DNA from 3 places in the Streptomyces sp. NPDC059499 genome. Region 2 is predicted to be linked to each of the others. Evidence: riboswitches for the same ligand, from Rfam matches in the RefSeq annotation. Region 2 holds a riboswitch; each other region holds the start of a gene.

Region 1 (6,338 bases), on a different contig from region 2:
CCATCGCGGCGATCTGCGCGTGCTCGTCCAGGAGCTGTTCGAGGCGGGCGATGTCGCCGTAGCTGTCGGCGCGTGCCATCGGCGGTACGAGGTGGTCGACCAGGGTGGCGTGCACGCGGCGCTTGGCCTGGGTGCCCTCGCCCGGGTCGTTCACCAGGAACGGGTAGACGAGCGGCAGATCTCCCAGTGCGGCGTCGGGGCCGCAGGCGGCGGACAGGCCGGCGTTCTTGCCGGGCAGCCACTCCAGGTTGCCGTGCTTGCCGAGGTGGATCATCGCGTCGGCGCCGAAACCGTTGTCGTCCGCGGACGCGGCGATCCAGCGGTAGGCGGCCAGGTAGTGGTGCGAGGGCGGCAGATCGGGGTCGTGGTAGATCGCGATCGGGTTCTCGCCGAAGCCGCGCGGAGGCTGGATGAGGATCAGCAGATTGCCGCGGCGCAGGGCGGCGAGCACGATGTCGCCCTCGGGGTTGCGGGACCGGTCGAGGAACATCTCGCCGGGGGCCGGGCCCCAGTGCCGCTCGACGGCCTCGCGGAGTTCGGCGGGCAGCGTGGCGAACCAGCGGCGGTAGTCGGCGGCGGGGATCCGGACCGGGTTGCGGGCCAGCTGCTCCTCGGTGAGCCACTCCTGGTCGTGGCCGCCGGCCTCGATCAGCGCGTAGATCAGCTCGTCGCCGTCGCCGGAGACCAGACCCGGGATCTCCTCCTCGGGCCCGAAGTCGTAGCCCTCGGCCCGGAGCCTGCGCAGCAGGGCGACGGCGCTCGCGGGGGTGTCGAGGCCGACGGCGTTGCCGATGCGGGAGTGCTTGGTCGGGTACGCGGACAGGACGAGGGCGATCCGCTTCTCGGCGGCCGGGATGTGGCGGAGCCGGGCGTGCCGTACGGCGATTCCGGCGACCCGTGCCGCACGCTCGGCGTCGGCGACGTACGCGGGCAGGCCGTCCTCGTCGATCTCCTTGAAGGAGAACGGCACCGTGATCAGGCGGCCGTCGAACTCCGGCACCGCGATCTGGGTGGCGGCGTCGAGCGGGGAGACGCCCTCGTCGTTCTCCTCCCAGGCGGCGCGGGGGCTGGTGAGGCAGAGCGCCTGGAGCACCGGGACGTCGAGGCCGGTGAGGGCGCCCGCGTCCCAGGACTCGTCGTCGCCGCCCGCGGACGCGGTGGCCGGCTTGGTGCCGCCCGCGGCGAGGACGGTGGTCACGATGGCGTCGGCGGCACGGAGTTCGTCGATGAGTTCGGGCTCGGGCGTACGGAGCGAGGCGACGTACAGCGGGAGGGCGCGGGATCCCGCGTCCTCGACGGCGGTGCAGAGCGCTTCGATGAACGCCGTGTTCCCGCTCATGTGGTGGGCGCGGTAGTACAACACCGCCACGGTGGGCCCGGTGATGCCCTCACGGGCCGTCCGCTCCAGCGGGCCCCAGGCGGGGGCGGGGGCGGGCGGCTCGAAGCCGTGGCCGGTGAGCAGCACGGTGTCGGACAGGAACCGGGCCAGCTGCTCCAGGTTGGCGGGGCCGCCGTGCGCGAGATAGGCGTGCGCCTCGGCGGCGATGCCGATGGGGACGGTGGACGCGGCCATCAGCTGGGCGTCGGGGGCCTGTTCGCCGGTCAGCACGACGACGGGACGACCGGTCGCCAGCACCTGGTCGAGGCCGTCCTGCCAGGCCCGTACGCCGCCGAGGAGGCGCACGACGACGAGGTCCGTGCCGTCCAGCAGCTCCGGGAGTTCGTCGAGGGAGAGCCGGGAGGGGTTGGCGTAGCGGTAGTTGACCGGGCCCGCGGATGCGCGGGCGCTGAGCAGGTCGGTGTCGGACGTCGACAGGAGCAGGATCATGCGGCGTCAGCCCTTCCTCGGGGTGTCCACGCCCCGGGCGGTGTCGGACGGCAGGAGTTCCTGACTCGCCCGGTCGTGGACCGGGCTCACAGTGGCGGGACCGCGCCGGAATCTCACCGGGCTTCCTCCCATGTCGCCGTCTGGCGATGGCGGGCCGAACGGACCGCCGCTAGGCATAGTAGGCGCCGGGTGGCCGGGCGTGACGGGATGCCCCTGGACGGGACTTGTCCCGGTGGCACGACGGGCCGGTTCTCGCCCTGCGGCGGCCGGGACCGGGCAACGAACCCGGCACGGCCCCGGACCGGTCGCGGTTCCGGGTCCGGCCGGTGGGTGTCCTACAGGTCACAGTCACCGTAGGGCTGTGCCGCGGTCACGGTCGGTATGCTCGCCGCCATGCCCCCATCCGCCCTCCCGCCCCGGTCTCCGGGCGGTGATGCCTGCCCCGGAACGCTGCGTCTGCACCGGGCGGACGACGGTGCGCTGGCGCGGGTCCGGCTGCCCGGTGGAGTGCTGACCGTTGCTCGGGCGAACGCTCTCGGGGAGGCCGCGGTGCGGCTGGGCGACGGTGAGTTGCATCTCACCTCGCGCGGCAATGTGCAGCTGCGCGGGCTCGCCCCGGACTGCGGTGCGGAGTTGGCCGGACTGCTGGTCAGCGCCGGGCTGCTGCCCTCCGAACGCCACGAGCGGATACGCAACGTCGTCGCTTCCCCCCTCGCGGGGCTCGACGGCCTCGGGGCCGCCGAAGTCGGAGTGTGGCTGGCCGGACTTGACCGTCTGCTGTGCGGAAGCGACCGTGCGACCGCGCTCTCCGGCCGCTTCCTGTTCGCACTCGATGACGGCCGCGGTGATGTGGATGCCCTCGGCGCCGACCTCACCCTGCTGGCCCGTGACGACGGCGACGCGATGCTGCGTGTCGGGGACACCGACACCGTCCTGCGTATCCCGGCCTCCCAAGGGCCCCGCGCCGCGCTCCTGGCCGCCGAAGCCTTTCTGGACGCCGCCCCGGACACCGGTGCCTGGCGGGTCAAGGACCTGCCGTGCGGCGCCGCCGCACTGGCCGACGACGTCGTACGGCGGTTGAGGCGAACCGGTACCGCCGTGTCGGAGGACCGCCATCCCCGCCCCCACGCATCCCTCCCGCCTGCCCTCGGCGCCGTACGCGGCGGCCGCCGCGATGTCGCGCTGTCCGTCGGCGTACCGCTGGGGCGCCTGGACCCGGACCGGTGGCGGCTCCTGTCGAGCGCCGGCGAACTGCGGCTCACCCCGTGGCGCGGCGTCGTCGTCACCGGCGTCGCACCGGATCACGCGGACGAGCTGCTCGCCGCCCTCGCGGAGGCCGGTCTGATCACCGGGCCCGGCTCGCCGTGGGCCGGGGTCGGGGCGTGCATCGGACGGCCCGGCTGCGCGAAGTCGCTGGCCGACGTGCGGGCCGAAGCGGGGGCCGCCGTCGGACCCGCGGGACGGCTGCCTGTGTACTGGTCCGGGTGCGAACGCCGCTGCGGCCATCCGCACGGGGAGTGGATCGACGTGGTCGCCACCCCGGACGGACACCGGATCTCCCATGTGACGGGGGACCGGTCGGACGCCACGGCAACGGTCCGGGACAACCCTGCCGCGCTGGCCGCCGCCGTGGCAGCGGCGCGAGGCTCTCGCACCTGACCGCGCATCACCTGTTCACCTGTGTCCGGCCGCAGGCCACAAACCCGATGAAGAAAGCGACAGCACTGTGCATCAGTACGAGAAGGACGGACCGGCGATCTACCGCCAGTCCTTCGCCACCATCCGCGCGGAGGCGGATCTGGCAGGGCTGCCCGCCGACGTGAGCCAGGTCGCCGTCCGCATGATCCATGCCTGCGGCATGGTCGACCTCGTACGCGATCTCGCCTTCTCGCCGGATGCCGTGGCCGGCGCCCGCGCGGCGCTGCGGTCCGGTGCGCCCATCCTGTGCGACGTGGCCATGGTCGCCAGCGGTGTCACCCGAAAGCGGCTGCCGGCGGACAACGACGTGGTGTGCACCCTGTCCGACCCGGCCGTCCCGGAACTGGCCGCGAAGCTCGGCACCACCCGCAGCGCCGCCGCACTGGAACTGTGGCGCGACCGCATGGAAGGGGCTGTCGTCGCCGTCGGCAACGCGCCCACCGCCCTCTTCCGGCTCCTGGAGATGATCGAGGAGGGCGCCCCGCGCCCCGCCGCCGTCATCGGTGTCCCGGTCGGCTTCATCGGCGCCGCCGAGTCCAAGGACGCGCTGGCCGCCCATCCGTCCCGCCTCGAGCACCTGATCGTGCGCGGCCGTCGCGGCGGCAGCGCCATGGCCGCGGCGGCCATCAACGCGATCGCCAGCGAGGAAGAGTGAGCGTGAGCGAGCACAAGAAGACCGGACGGCTGTACGGGGTCGGGCTCGGGCCCGGCGACCCGTCCCTGATGACCCTGCGCGCCGTGCAGGTCATCGCCGAGGCCGATGTCGTGGCGTACCACTCCGCCCGGCACGGCCGGTCCATCGCCCGTTCCATCGCGGCGCAGCACATCCGCGCCGACCACATCGAAGAGGCGCTGGTCTACCCCGTCACGACGGAGACCACCGACCACCCGGGCGGCTACCGGGGCGCGCTGGACGAGTTCTACACCGAGGCGGCGGCCCGCCTCGCGGTCCATCTCGACGCGGGGCGCACCGTCGCCGTGCTCGCCGAGGGCGACCCGCTGTTCTACGGCTCGTACCAGCACATGCACAAGCGGCTCGCGGACCGTTACGCCACCGAGGTCATCCCGGGCGTCACCTCGGTCAGCGCCGCCGCCGCCCGTCTCGGCACCCCGCTCGTCGAGGGCGAGGAGGTGCTGACGATCCTGCCGGGCACGCTGCCGGAGGAGGAGCTGACGGCACGTCTGGCGGCCACCGACTCGGCGGTGGTGATGAAACTGGGCCGCACGTTCCCTGCCGTGCGCCGTGCGTTCGAGGCGTCCGGGCGGCTCGCCGAGGCCCGTTACGTCGAGCGCGCCACCATGGCCGGGGAGCGCACCGGCGATCTGGCGGACACCGACGCGGACTCGGTGCCGTACTTCGCGGTCGCGGTGCTGCCGAGCCGGATCGACGCACCCCGCCCCGAACGGGCCGCCGGCTCCGGCGAGGTCGTCGTGGTGGGCACCGGGCCGGCCGGCCCGCTGTGGCTGACGCCCGAGACCCGCGGGGCGCTGGCCGCCGCCGACGACGTCGTCGGCTACACGACGTACCTGGACCGGGTGCCGGTACGGCCGGGGCAGCAGCGCCACGGCTCCGACAACAAGGTCGAGTCGGAACGGGCGGAGTTCGCGCTGGACCTGGCGCGGCGCGGGCGGCGGGTGGCCGTCGTGTCGGGCGGTGACCCGGGGGTCTTCGCCATGGCCACGGCCGTACTCGAGGTGGCGTCCCAGGACGCGTACACGGACATAGCGGTACGGGTGCTGCCCGGTGTGACCGCGGCCAACGCCGCCGCCGCCCGCGCGGGTGCTCCGCTGGGCCACGACTACGCCACCATCTCGCTCTCGGACCGGCTCAAGCCCTGGGAGGTCATCGCCGAGCGGCTGCGCGCCGCGGCCACGGCCGATCTGGTGATGGCGCTGTACAACCCCGGTTCACGCAGCCGGACCTGGCAGGTCGGCAAGGCCCGCGACCTGCTGCTGGAGCACCGCTCCCCGGACACACCCGTGGTGCTCGGGCGCGATGTCGGCGGCCCGGCGGAGAGTGTGCGCACGGTGCGCCTCGCCGATCTCGATCCGGCCGAGGTCGACATGCGGACGATCCTGATCGTGGGGTCCTCGCAGACCCGGTGGGTGCGGCGGGGGGACGGCCGGCAGATCGTCTGGACGCCGCGCCGCTACCCGGAGGGCTGAACGCGGTCGCGGCGGGGACGGGCGGTGGCGGGCCGCTGCCCGTCCGCTGTCGGACCCCCGTGCCACGATGGCGGACATGAGCGCTCCCGAACGCCCCATGCCCCCTTTGGACGCCGGTGAGCGGGCCTCTCTGGAGAGCTGGCTCGACTTCTACCGCGCCACGCTCGCCCAGAAGTGCGACGGCCTGACGGAGGACCAACTCCGCGAGGCGACCGCGGCACCTTCGCCGATCACCCTGCTCGGACTCGTCCAGCACCTCGCGGAGGTCGAGCGGAACTGGTTCCGCCGGGTCCTGGCCCAGGAGGACGTGCCGCCGCTCTTCACCCCCGGGGCCGATCCCGAAGCCACCGACGGCGGTTTCGACCTCGCCCACGGAGCGACGTACGAGCAGGCCCTGCCCGTCTGGCAGGCCGAGATCGGCCGGGCACGGGAGAACTGCGCCGCCCGCGCACTCGATGACACCAGCCCCTTCATGGGCGGGCAGGTCACCCTGCGCTGGATCTACACGCACATGGTCGGCGAGTACGCCCGCCACTGCGGGCACGCCGATCTCGTACGCGAACGGATCGACGGTCGTACGGGCGTCTGAGCCGGCTAGGGTCTTTCGTTTGGATCAGGCCGGGCTCGCGCGGTCCGGCACGCGAGG
Region 2 (6,338 bases):
GCCGTGGCGAGGCCGAGCGCCCACAGCCACCAGGCCCCGGCCGGCAGCGCGTTGCTGCGGGTGGCCCGGGGCGCGAGCAGCGCACGGTGGAGCCGGGCCGTGCCGGTGGGACGGGTCATCGCCGGCGTCGGGCCTGCAGCACCGCGGCGACACCGAGGAGGAGGACCGCGCCGACCCCGGCCAGCACACCGGCCGACGGGCCGCCGCCGGAGGAGCCGGAGGCGTCGTCCGTGGCGGACGCCGTGGCAGGACCGCCGGAGTCCGAGGCGTCGGTGTCCGAGGCGCCGGAGTCCTCACCGACCTGCTCACCGCAGCCCGACGCGGGATAGTCCGAGATCGCACAGAGCATCGCGGAACTGTCGTACCGCAGCGGCTTGGCCACCGAGGCGAGCGCGTCGGCGGTGGTCGCGTCCGGCTCCACCCGGGCACACGCGGTACGCAGCGCGGGCGGCTTCTCGCCGTCCGGGGCGTCCGCGGCCGTGCCCGGGTCGATGACCAGCGCGATCCGCTTGCTGCCGTCCTTCGCGGGGGTCCCCGCACAGATCGCACCGAAGTCCGGGGCCCGGCGCGGCTGCGCCGAATCCTGGGAGTCCTCGCTCACCGAGAACCGGAAACCCTGCACCGCGCCGTCGTCCGGCCGGACCAGGGACGGGCCCTGCGTGGCGTACGACCAGTTCTTCCCGCCGTCGCCCTCCCAGAACGACCAGTAGCGGTAACCGGCCGCCTGCGCGCTGCCCGCGCCCAGCACGGTCAGCAGAGCGCCGACGAGGAGGAGAAGCGCCGCGGTGACCGGCGTGCGCCTCACAGGCCCTGGTTCTTCCGGCGTCCGCTGAGCAGGAAGCCGATGCCCGCACCGAAGGCGAGACCGATGCCGACGAGCCACCAGACACCCAGTCCGCCGTCGTCGCTGCTCGTGTCCTTCTGCTGCTGTGCCGACGCGGTCGGTGAGGGCACGGCGGTGGCGGCCGGCTTGGGGCCCGACGCGTTGAGCTGCTTGACGAGGTCCACGCCGCCGAAGTCACGGGCGTCCGCGCCCGTCGCGTGTGCGGCGAGCACCAGCTGGGCGGTGGCGGCGGGGCCGCCCTCCTTGGCCCATGCCCGAGAGTTCTTCTGCAGATAGGTGACCGCTCCGGCCGCCTTGTCCTTGTGACCGGACGCGGCCAGGGCGACGACCGCGTCGGCGGTGTTGCCGAAGTCCGGCTGCGGCGCGGAGTCCTCGGCACCCGGCATCGGGGGGAGGTCCAGATGGCCCGACTCCGCGAGCGCGCCCGAGAGGTAGTAGGCGCCGTTCTGCGCGGACTGTTCGGCCGTGAGGCCGGTGCCCTTGTGGCAGACGGGGGCCTTCACCGCGTTGGAGTTGCCGGCGGCCAGGCCCTTGCCCATCGAGCCGAGCACCGCTGCCGCCGTGGCGTCCGCGTTGGCGGTGAGCTTGCCGTCCTTGTCCGGCTGGTACGCGAACGCGCCGCCGCCCTCGCCGCCGCACGGCAGGGCGAACGTCTGCAGCGCCGTGTACGGCGTCTTCCCCGAATCGGTCGTGATGTCGGCCAGCGGCACACCCGCGCGGGCCAGCGCGCCGATCACGACGGCGGTGGAGTTGGCGTCGCTCGGGCTGCCCGGGTTGTACCCCCAGCCGCCGTCCTCGTTCTGTACGGACTTGAGGAAGCCGACGCCCTTGTCCACGACCTCGCGGTGCACGGCGAGTTCGACCATGGCCTGGACCGCGGCCGCGGTCGCGTTGGTGTCCGCCACCGTCTTCGCGTCGCAGGACCCGGACGCGGCGCGGTACGAGGCGAAGGCGCCGTCGGCGCACTGCTGGCCCACCAGCCAGTCCACCGACTCCGTGGCGGGCGTGACCAGTTCGATCTTCTGGGCGAGGAAGGCCAGCGACTGTCGCCACACACCGTCGTACGTGGGGTCCTTCGTCCCGTACAGCCCGGCCGGCAGATCCGCCGACGGGGAAGGACTCGGTGCGGCGACCGCTGCGGGGGCGGCTGCGGAACAGAGCACGGCGGTGATCGCGAGTGCTGCCGCGCGGCGGCGTACGGTCATGGCGGGCTGGGCCTCTCCTGCGAGGACCGGGCACAGGCACACGGATGCACCGGGCTCCGGCCCCGTATACCTCGACGGTGCCGGCCACCGGGGTTCCGGTGGCGCGAGCCGGTCACGCTCACGGACGGGGCATTCCGGCTCACCGCCCCCGAGGGCGGATGACGGTTGCGGGTCAGCGCCGGATTCGCACCGGCTTCCCCCCGTACGGGCATGATGACGACCCGCTCACTCTACCGGGGTACCCCGGCGCCTCTGTGTGCGGACGGCTCCGCACGCGGCGGACCTGCCGCAGGGCGACGGAGGAAAGGCCTTCCCAGCAGGTCAGAGCGCATGCGAAACTCCCGGCGGGGATCGCACGGGCACCCGCCCGTGGGGAGGAACGACCGGGGCGGGAAGCACCTGTGCGTACAAGAAGAACGGTGGCCGTGGCGGCCGCGGTGAGCGCGTTCATGACTATGGCCGCAGGCTGCGGTCTCGTCGGCGGGAGCGAGGGTGCGCCGAAGGCGTCACCCTCGCCCGTCGCACCGTTCACCAAGCAGACGGTGGGCGACGAGATAGCGGCCCTCGCCGACGCGGCGGGGCTCCCGCCCGGTGACACCTCCACGGCCGGCATGCCCGAGGGGGCCTGGCGGGACTGCGTGGCCCCCTGGATGGGGGACGCGCCCGCGGCGGACGCGGCCCGCGCCTTCGAGGCCACGGTCAGGGCGCTGCGCGGCCAGGACTGGGAGATCGTCTCCAGCCACGAGGAGCAGGACGTCACCTTCCGCACCCTCGCCAAGCGGGGGTGGAAGGTGTTCGCCCGGCACTACGCGATGGAGGGCTTCGGCACGGAGCAGATCGTGTCGCTCACAGCCGTCGAGGACGGCTGCGAGCTGCCCGGGGCGATCCGCGGCGACTACGAGGACCCGGCCTGACAACCGGAGTCAGCGATCACGAAGTGGCCGACCGGTGACTCCCTGAGTGTGTGGGTGACGAACACGTTGTACAGCCCCATGTTCTGCGCGGAGCCGTTCGCGTACACGTAACCGCCCGAGGTGTACGCCCGCCCCGCCGTCACATGCGCGTAGTTCGTCGCGGTGAAGCACCGGGCGGGGGCCGGGCCTCCCGAGGTGGTCGCGGTCACCGCCGACGTGACGGCTCCGGCGGTGCCCGAGGAGTCGGCCGCCGCCACGGTGTAGCGGTAGGAGACCCCGGCGGACAGACCGGTGTCCGTGAAGGACGCCGACGCGGGCGAGCCCACCGCGGCGCCGTCGCGGTACACCTTGTACGAGGCCGCTCCCGCGACCGCGTTCCACGACAGCGACGCGGTGCTGTCGGTGACCCCGGTGACCTTCAGCCCGGCGGGGGCGGGCAGCCCGTCCCCACCGCCGGGGGTGCCCTTGTCCAGGCCCCAGAACACACCCGTGTAGTACGTGGAGCAGATGGTGTTCAGGAAGTACGCGGCCGTCGACCCGCACTGATCGGCACCCGAGCCCGGGCTCACCGGCAGACCGTGCCCCATGCCGGACACGGAGAACATCTCCACGGCCGGCTGCCCGGAGGCGTCGTCGTAGGTGGTCTGCGTGGTGTTGCCGGGCAGGCTCCGGGTGCTGGACGGGGTCTGCCCGATGCCCCAGACATTTGTCCACTGGTCGCGCAGTGCGGTGGCGTTGGCCGGGTAGACCGTGTAGTCGGAGGTGCCCTGCCAGATCGCGACCCGGGGCCACGGTCCGGTGTGGCCGGGGTAGGAGTTGCGGACCTTGTCGCCCCACTGGGCGGGTGTCAGCTTCTGCGGCCCGGTCTGGCAGCCGGACGCGGCGGCCTGGCTGGTCGCGCACTGCGCGGGCAGCCCGGAGGCCACGGAACCGCCCGCGAACACGTCCGGGTACGCGGCGAGCAGATCCGCCGTCATGCCGCCGCCCGCGGAGAGCCCCGTGACGTACACCCGGCGGCCGTCGGAGCCGTACGTCTGCTTCGCGTACTCGACCATCTGCACGATGGACGCGGCCTCGCCCCGGCCCCGGGTGCTCTCCGCCTGGTCGAACCAGCCGAAGCAGGACAGCGCGTTGTTCGCCGACGTCGTCTGCGGGAAGACGACGTCGAAGCCCCAGGCGTCGGCGAACTTCGGCCAGCCCGAGTTGGTGTAGTACGCGTTGGCCGTCTGGGTGCAGCCGTGCAGGGCGACGACCAGCGGCGCTCCGGCCGCCAGGTTGTCCGGGGTGTACGCGAACATCTGCAGATTGCCGGGGTTCGTACCGAAGCCGGTGACCTGTGTCAGACCGGCCGCGGCCGCGGCCGGCGGGGCGGTCACGGCCGTACCGAGGGTCGCGGCGAGAAGGCCGAGGACTGCGGTGGAGGCGACGCGGCGGAACAGGCGTCGGAGGATCGGTGGGCGCACGGTGGGGCCTCCCTGGTCGGACGTGCGGACTGCTGCCGGAACCTATGAGCCGGGCAGGGCGCCGCCCATGTGGCAGGGGGACACCCGCCGCGCCGTGCTGTGTGCGGCACTCCTCTTGCGTCCGGCGCCCGGCTTTAGGCGCCCGGCTTCCGCCCCCGCGGCACCCGGCTCCCGCCCCGGGATCCGCGCGCCCGGCGCTGCGCCCGCACCATGTACGCCGCCACCATGCCGCCGCCCGAGGGTGTGTGCACCGACCCCGTGTGATGCGGGCGGTGACGTCCTTACGGTGACGCTCATGCAGACTTCCCGGACCCCTGACCACGAACCCCCCACGCCCCCCGCAGACCGGCCCCTGGCCGGGCGCACCGCGCTGGTCACCGGTGCGGCGAGCGGCATCGGACTGGCCTGCGCGCAGGCCCTCGCCGTCGCGGGCGCCCATGTGCACGTGGTGGACAAGGCCGCCGACGCCGCCAAGGAACTGGCCGAGCGGATCGGCGGTACGGCCTGGGTGGCCGACCTCTCCGTGGCCGAGGCGGTGGACGCGCTGCCCGACGACGCGGACATCGTGGTCAACAACGCGGGGCTGCAGCACGTGGCCCCGGTGCACGACTTCCCGCCGGACCGCTTCACACTGATCCACCGGGTGATGGTGGAAGCACCGTTCCGCATCTTGCGCCGTACGCTCCCCGGCATGTACGAACGCGGCTGGGGGCGCGTCGTCAACATCTCGTCCGTACACGGGCTGCGCGCCAGCCCCTACAAATCGGCCTACGTCTCGGCCAAGCACGCACTGGAGGGACTCAGCAAGGTGGTCGCACTCGAAGCGGCGGAGCACGGGGTGACGAGCAACTGCGTCAGCCCCGGCTACGTCCGCACCCCCCTCGTCGAGAACCAGATCGCCGACCAGGCCCGCAGCCACGGCATCTCGGAACAGGACGTGGTCGGCCGGGTGATGCTGGAGCGCAGCGCCATCAAGCGGCTCATCGAACCCGCTGACGTGGCCGGCGCCGTCCTGTGGCTGTGCGGTCCCGGCACGGGACACATCACCGGAACCTCCCTCGCGATGGACGGCGGCTGGACCGCCAACTGACCTCCCCCCGCTCCCCGAAGAACGATGGCCGCCCATGTCTGAACCGTCCCCCTCCGCCGCCCCCCTCCTGGCGCGCCTCCTCGACCTGCTGGCCGACGACGCCCCCGCCGAGGAGCTCGGCGTCGTCACCTCGGAGGCCAGGGCCGCCGGGGTGCCCGCCGCCGAACTGGCCGAGGTGGAGCGGGCGGCCGCGACCGCCCTGCGGATCAGGGGGGTCCTGCGCCAGCACCGGCGCCGGGAACTCCAGCTCACCGCCCTCTTCGACACCGCGGGCGACCTGGCGGCCTCCCGGGACCTGGACGATGTGCTGAAGGCCATCGTGCGGCGGGCCAGGATGCTGCTGGGCACCGACACCGCCTACCTCACGCTCCCCGACGAGGAGGCGGGCGACACTTACATGCGGGTCACCGACGGATCGGTCTCCGTCCTCTTCCAGCGGCTGCGCCTCGAACTCGGAGAGGGCCTCGGCGGACTCGTGGCGCAGACCGCGAGCCCGTACGCCACCCCCGACTACCGCACCGACGACCGCTTCCGCCACACCCGCAACATCAACGCCGGGGTGCTGGACGAGGGGCTCGTCGCGATCCTGGGAGTGCCCCTGCTGCTCGGCTCCAGCCGCGGCGGTACGGGAAAGGTCATCGGCGTCCTTTTCGCCGCGGACCGGGCCCCCCGCGTCTTCAGCCCCGAGGAGGTGGCCCTGCTGTGCTCGCTGGCCGCCCACGCCGCGATCGCGATCGACACCGCCCGGGCACTGGACGACACCAGATCGGCCCTCGCCGAACTCGCCGGGGCGAACGCCGAACTCGCCGAGGCCAACGCCGC
Region 3 (6,338 bases), on a different contig from region 2:
CTCGCCGCACAGATCACGGCCGAACTGCAGCTCCGCCTCGACGGCCTCCTTCAGCATGTCGGTGACCTGCTGCTGGAGCGCGTCGTCGAAGAGCTCGGGCTCCTCCTTGCGGACGGTGTCCACGACCTCGAACGCGAAGTTCATGTGCATGGTCTCGTCACGGAAGACCCAGTTGGTGCCCGTGGCCAGGCCGTGCAGCAGGCCGCGCGAGCGGAACCAGTACACGTACGCGAAGGCGCCGTAGAAGAACAGTCCCTCGATGCACGCCGCGAAGCAGATCAGGTTCAGCAGGAAGCGGCGGCGGTCGGCCTGCGTCTCCAGGCGGTCGAGCTTCTCGACCTCGTTGATCCACTTGAAGCAGAACTGCGCCTTCTCGCGGATGGAGGGGATCTCCTCGACCGCGTCGAACGCCGCCGCACGGTCCTCCGGATCGGGCAGATAGGTGTCGAGCAGCGTCAGATAGAACTGGACGTGCACCGCCTCCTCGAACAGCTGGCGCGACAGGTACAGCCGCGCCTCCGGGGAGTTGATGTGCTTGTACAGCGTCAGCACCAGGTTGTTGGAGACGATCGAGTCACCGGTCGCGAAGAACGCGACGAGCCGGCCGATCATGTGCTGCTCGCCGGGGGAGAGCTTGGCCAGATCGGAGACGTCGGAGTGGAGGTCGACCTCCTCCACCGTCCAGGTGTTCTTGATCGCGTCCCGGTAGCGCTCGTAGAAGTCCGGGTAGCGCATGGGGCGCAGGGTCAGCTCGAAGCCCGGGTCGAGCAGGTTCTTGGTGGTGGAGCTCATTACTGGCAGGCCTCGCAGGACTCGGGGTTTTCGAGCGAGCAGGCGAGGGCGTCCGCGTCGGGCGCCGAAGCCTGCTGTACGGGAATGGGCACGGCGGCGGCTGCCGTCCCGGATGCCGCACGGGCGATCCGGGTCGCCGGACGCGAGCGCAGGTAGTACGTCGTCTTCAGCCCCTGCTTCCAGGCGTACGCGTACATCGAGGAGAGCTTGCCGATCGTCGGCGTCTCCAGGAACAGGTTCAGCGACTGGCTCTGGTCGAGGAACGGCGTACGGGCCGCCGCCATGTCGATCAGGCCGCGCTGCGGGATCTCCCACGCCGTGCGGTACAGCGCACGCACCTCCTCGGGGATCCAGGCGAAGCCCTGCACCGAGCCGCTCGCCTCACGCAGCGCCTCCCGGGTCCGCGCGTCCCACACACCGAGCTTCTTCAGCTCGTCCACCAGGTACGCGTTGACCTGGAGGAACTCACCGCTGAGCGTCTCGCGCTTGAAGAGGTTGGAGACCTGCGGCTCGATGCACTCGTACACACCGGCGATCGAGGCGATCGTCGCCGTCGGCGCGATGGCGAGCAGCAGCGAGTTGCGCATCCCGGTCCTCGCGACCCGGGCACGCAGCGCGTCCCAGCGCTCCGGCCAGTTCAGCTCGGTGTCGTAGTGGTCGGGGTGCAGCACACCGCGGGCGGCGCGCGTCTCGGACCAGGCAGGCAGCGGGCCCGAACGCTCCGCGAGGTCGCACGACGCCTCGTACGCGGCCAGCATGATCCGCTCGGAGATCCGCGTCGAGAGCGCGCGGGCCTCGGGCGAGTCGAAGGGCAGCCGCAACTGGAAGAAGACGTCCTGCAGGCCCATCGCACCCAGGCCCACCGGACGCCAGCGGGCGTTGGAGCGGCCTGCCTGCTCGGTCGGGTAGAAGTTGATGTCCACCACGCGGTCGAGGAAGGTCACGGCGGTACGGACCGTGGCGTCCAGCCGCTCCCAGTCCATCTCCCCGCCGACGACGAACGCGCCGAGGTTGACCGAACCCAGGTTGCAGACGGCCGTCTCGCCGTCGTCGGTGACCTCGAGGATCTCCGTGCACAGGTTCGACGAGTGCACGACCCTGCCCGGTTCGGCGGTCTGGTTCGCGGTGCGGTTGGAGGCGTCCTTGAACGTCATCCAGCCCTGACCGGTCTGGGCGAGCGTCCGCATCATCCGGCCGTACAGCTCACGGGCGGGCATCGTCCTGCGGGCCAGGCCCTTGGCCTCCGCCGCACGGTAGGCGGCATCGAACTCGTCGCCCCACAGGTCGACCAGCTCGGGGGTGTCGGCCGGGGAGAACAGCGACCACTCGGTGTCCGCGTCGACGCGGCGCATGAACTCGTCGGGGATCCAGTGCGCCAGATTCAGGTTGTGCGTGCGGCGCTGGTCCTCACCCGTGTTGTCGCGCAGCTCAAGGAACTCCTCGATGTCCGCGTGCCAGGTCTCCAGGTAGACGGCGGCGGCGCCCTTGCGGCGGCCCCCCTGGTTGACCGCGGCGACCGAGGCGTCGAGCGTCTTCAGGAACGGCACGATGCCGTTGGAGTGCCCGTTGGTGCCACGGATCAGCGAACCCCGGGCGCGGATACGGGAGTACGAGAGGCCGATTCCCCCGGCGTGCTTGGACAGCCGCGCCACCTGGTGGTAGCGGTCGTAGATCGAGTCGAGCTCGTCCAGCGGGGAGTCCAGCAGATAGCAGGAGGACATCTGCGGGTGCCGGGTACCGGAGTTGAACAGGGTGGGCGAGGAGGGCAGGTAGTCGAGCCGGCTCATCAGCCCGTACAGCGAGGCGACTTCGTCCAGGGCACGCTCGGAGGTGTCCTCGGCGAGGCCGGCGGCCACCCGGAGCATGAAGTGCTGCGGGGTCTCGATGACCTGGCGGGTGAGCGGATGGCGCAGCAGGTAGCGGCTGAACAGCGTCCGCAGCCCGAAGTAGCCGAAACGGTCGTCGGCGCCGTCGGCGAGAGCCTGCCCGACCAGCGCGTCGAGGGCGTCCGCGTGCAGCGTGACGAACTCCGCCGTACGGTCCGCGATCAGGCCCTCACGGTGGCCGACGGCGACCGAGGCGGAGAAGGAGACGGCGCCCTGGCCGGCGGCCTCGTCCGCGATGGTGCGGGTGAGGAGCCGTGCGGCGAGCCGGGAGTAGGCGGGGTCCTCGGAAATCAGGCCCGCGGCGGCCTCGGTGGCCAGCGAGCGCAGCTCGGCCTCGTCCGACCGGGCGTTGCGGCCGCGCAGCGCGGCGGCGGCGACCCGTCCGGGGTCGGTGTCGGGCAGATCGACGGTGAGGTCGGTCAGGGTCCGCAGCAGTGCGGTCCCGGGCCCGTCGGGCATGGCATGCGCGGACTCGGCTGAATCGACCGCTGAAACCGGATCGGCTGGCGCGATGGTCACTGGGACTACCCCTCGCTCGGCTCGGGGCCGGCGGGAGCGGGGGCAGCCGGGCAGGGCGGTACCCGGGAAAGGGGCAGCACTGCGCACGGCGTCCACCGGCCCTCCGCGAGGCCCGGACGTCAGGCGTCCGGTTCGGTCGAGCCGGACGCGCTGTCAGCAGGTCTTCGGACTTCCGGGTGCGCAGAAGCGCACCAATCACACCGTTGCGGGACAGTTCCGGATTCGCACCGGATTCCCCTGCGGAGACAGCGAGCATGAGCATACATGTGGGGGGCGTCGGACATGGCAGCCCCCACATGTTGTGTCGCGCTCGGTCAGAGCTCCAGGCGGAATGTCATCAGCGAGATGTGCTCGACGGGCTTCCAGTCCCGTTCCGGGGTCCGTACGAAGCCGAGGCGCCGGTAGATCCGATGGGCGCCCAGCATGGCCTGCTGCGTCGACAGCACGAGACCGGAGACGCCCTCCGTGGCCCGTGCCCGGTCGATACAGGCGCGTACGAGCGCCTCGCCCGCCCCGCGTCCACGGGCTTCGCGGGAGACGGCCAGCATCCGGAACTCGGCCTCGTCCACCCCGGCGATGTCCGCCCACGCGCTGCCGGGCGCCGCGTAGGTCACACCGCCGAGCAGCGTGCCCTCACCGTCCACCGCGACAAGTACCTCCGCCTCGGCGGCCCGGCGGCCGACCGCGCGCAGTTCCGCCAGATAGGGGTCGTCGGCGCCGAAGTCCAGCAACTCGTCGGCGAGGTACGCCTCGGCGGTGATGCCGGCCAGTGCCTCGTGTTCCTGGAGGCCGACGGGCCTGATAACGATGTCCATGGGCGGGAGTCTGCCGCAGGCGGAGGCGAGGGTCGAACTCCTTTGCACCGGCCCGGAACGCAGTGGGCCGCCGCGCCCCTTGGGGACGCGGCGGCCCGCTCCGGAACCTGCTCCCGAAAGGCGGGGTCAGTGACTGCCGTCCGCGGCCTCCACGGTGGGAGCGCCGCCCTGGGCACCCACGGTGGGAGCGCCGCCCGGGGCACCCACCGTGGCCGGCGGGAGCACCTTCTGGACGCCCGGGTCGCCCGCGTCCGCCGTGTAGTCGGACGGGGAGGTCTCGTCGATCCCGGCCGGTGCCTTCAGCGCGTTCAGGACGAAGGTCAGGACGACCACCACGACGACGTTCAGTACGAACGCGGTCAGACCGATGTAGCCGATCTCGCCGATGCCGGGAATCTCCTTCGAGGACCCGCCGAAGTGCTTCTGGGTCGGGCTGGCGACGCCGTACGCGGCGACCGTGCCGTAGATCATGCCGACCGCCCAGCCCGCGATCAGGGCCCAGCGGTGGAACCACCGGGTGAACAGGCCGCCCACCAGGGCCGGCATCGTCTGGAGGATCCAGATCCCGCCGAGCAGCTGGAAGTTGATCGCGACCGTCTTGTCCATGGTGAGGACGAAGGCGAGCGCACCGACCTTCACCAGGAGCGAGACCAGCTTGGAGACCTTGGTCTCCTGGGCCGGGGTCGCATCGGGTTTGATGAAGTCCTTGTAGATGTTGCGGGTGAAGAGGTTCGCCGCGGCGATCGACATGATCGCCGCGGGCACCAGCGCACCGATGCCGATCGCGGCGAAGGCCACACCGGCGAACCAGTCGGGGAACATGTTCTCGAACAGCTGCGGAATGGCCAGCTGGCCGTTGTCCACCTTCACTCCGGCGGCGATCGCCATGAAACCGAGCAGGGCCAGCAGGCCGAGCATCAGCGAATACAGCGGCAGGATCGTGGTGTTGCGCCGGATCACGTCACGGCTGCGGCTGGAGAGCGTCGCCGTGATGGAGTGCGGGTACATGAAGAGCGCCAGCGCCGAGCCCAGGGCCAGCGTGGCATAACCCCATTGACCCATCTCGCCGGGCACGAGAGCACCGCGTGGCTTGCCCGTTGCCTCGTTCGTCTGCGAGAAGGCTTCGCCCGCCTTGGCGAAGATGTCGTCGAATCCGCCGAGTTTGATGGGGATGTAGATGATGGCGACCGCGATGACCAGATAGATCAGGCCGTCCTTGACGAACGCGATCAGTGCGGGCGCGCGCAGTCCCGAGGAGTAGGTGTACGCGGCGAGTACGGCGAACGCGATCAGCAGCGGCAGGTCCTTGATGAACCAGTGCGTGGTCTCGCCGCCGCCGACGCCCATGACGTCCAGCACGGCCTGGATGCCGACGAGCTGGAGGGCGATGTACGGCATCGTGGCGAGGATGCCGGTGACGGCGACCGCCAGCGACAGCCCCTTCGAGCCGAAGCGTCCGCGGACGAAGTCCGAGGTGGTCACGTAGCCGTGCTTGTGCGAGACGGACCAGAGCCGCGGCAGGAACGTGAAGATCAGTGGGTAGACGAGGATGGTGTACGGGACGGCGAAGAAGCCGGCCGCGCCCGCCGCGTAGATCGCCGCAGGGACCGCGACGAAGGTGTACGCCGTGTAGAGGTCACCGCCGAGCAGGAACCAGGTGACCCAGGTGCCGAACGACCGTCCGCCCAGGCCCCATTCGTCGAGACTCGCCTCGTTCTCGGCCTTGCGCCAGCGCGAGGCCATGAATCCGATGACCGTGACGGCCAGGAAGAAGAAAATGAATACGGCGAGTGCGACGCCGTTCACGCCGTCCTTCATGCTGACGCACCTCCCTTGCGGGAGCGCTGGTCACGCTGCCACAGCTTGTACGCGACCATCGTGAGAGCGGTCGAGACGAACACCCAGAGCATCTGATACCAGTAGAAGAACGGGATGCCGATAAAGGTCGGATCGACCTTCGCATATGAGCCCACCCAGAGCATCGCCACGAACGGCGCGATAAGACAAAGGGCGATAATCACCCTTGTGGGTGTCACTGTTGGTCGTTTCGCGTCTGTATCTTCCGGCATGTGGCGACTCCGTCCCCTCGCTGATCACCGATTGCAATGCGCACGAAATCTAGGCGAGGGTTCCGGCCACCGTCACCCCCCGTCCGCATTGCGGTCCTGCAACGGTCCGGCGTCGCCCGAAATGACTGATCCCCCTGCGCCTGCAGGGGGATCAGTCATATTTTCCGCATTACGGGCTGTTCTCAGTCGGTGGGCCGCTTCAGACGGGCCACGAACTTGTAGCGGTCGCCGCGGTACACCGAGCGGACCCACTCCAC

The links. Region 2 has a riboswitch for cobalamin ahead of ACFW9O_RS17275 (prenyltransferase/squalene oxidase repeat-containing protein). Riboswitches for the same ligand answer to the same signal wherever they lie in the genome.
Region 1: linked by a shared signal. The riboswitch ahead of cobN (cobaltochelatase subunit CobN) and the one ahead of ACFW9O_RS17275 (prenyltransferase/squalene oxidase repeat-containing protein) in region 2 are both predicted to bind cobalamin.
Region 3: linked by a shared signal. The riboswitch ahead of ACFW9O_RS24720 (ribonucleoside-diphosphate reductase subunit alpha) and the one ahead of ACFW9O_RS17275 (prenyltransferase/squalene oxidase repeat-containing protein) in region 2 are both predicted to bind cobalamin.

Annotation. Positions count from the first base shown of each region.
Region 1 is NZ_JBHYTT010000002.1:643,609-649,946, reverse strand. Features, by position in the region: gene cobN (cobaltochelatase subunit CobN) at 1-1,828, opposite strand, end outside; cobalamin riboswitch at 1,860-2,011, opposite strand; gene ACFW9O_RS08355 (cobalamin biosynthesis protein CobG) at 2,210-3,487, shown strand; gene ACFW9O_RS08350 (precorrin-8X methylmutase) at 3,555-4,181, shown strand; gene cobJ (precorrin-3B C(17)-methyltransferase) at 4,178-5,692, shown strand; gene ACFW9O_RS08340 (DinB family protein) at 5,769-6,281, shown strand; gene ACFW9O_RS08335 (cobalt-precorrin-6A reductase) at 6,287-6,338, opposite strand, start outside.
Region 2 is NZ_JBHYTT010000006.1:288,925-295,262, reverse strand. Features, by position in the region: gene ACFW9O_RS17285 (energy-coupling factor transporter transmembrane component T) at 1-119, opposite strand, end outside; gene ACFW9O_RS17280 (SCO2322 family protein) at 116-805, opposite strand; gene ACFW9O_RS17275 (prenyltransferase/squalene oxidase repeat-containing protein) at 802-2,049, opposite strand; cobalamin riboswitch at 2,155-2,289, opposite strand; gene ACFW9O_RS17270 (hypothetical protein) at 2,451-2,963, shown strand; gene ACFW9O_RS17265 (PHB depolymerase family esterase) at 2,945-4,426, opposite strand; gene ACFW9O_RS17260 (3-hydroxybutyrate dehydrogenase) at 4,722-5,516, shown strand; gene ACFW9O_RS17255 (helix-turn-helix domain-containing protein) at 5,551-6,338, shown strand, end outside.
Region 3 is NZ_JBHYTT010000011.1:186,303-192,640, forward strand. Features, by position in the region: gene ACFW9O_RS24715 (ribonucleotide-diphosphate reductase subunit beta) at 1-792, opposite strand, end outside; gene ACFW9O_RS24720 (ribonucleoside-diphosphate reductase subunit alpha) at 792-3,197, opposite strand; cobalamin riboswitch at 3,335-3,466, opposite strand; gene ACFW9O_RS24725 (GNAT family N-acetyltransferase) at 3,512-4,012, opposite strand; gene mctP (monocarboxylate uptake permease MctP) at 4,139-5,830, opposite strand; gene ACFW9O_RS24735 (DUF3311 domain-containing protein) at 5,827-6,081, opposite strand; gene ACFW9O_RS24740 (GntR family transcriptional regulator) at 6,264-6,338, opposite strand, start outside.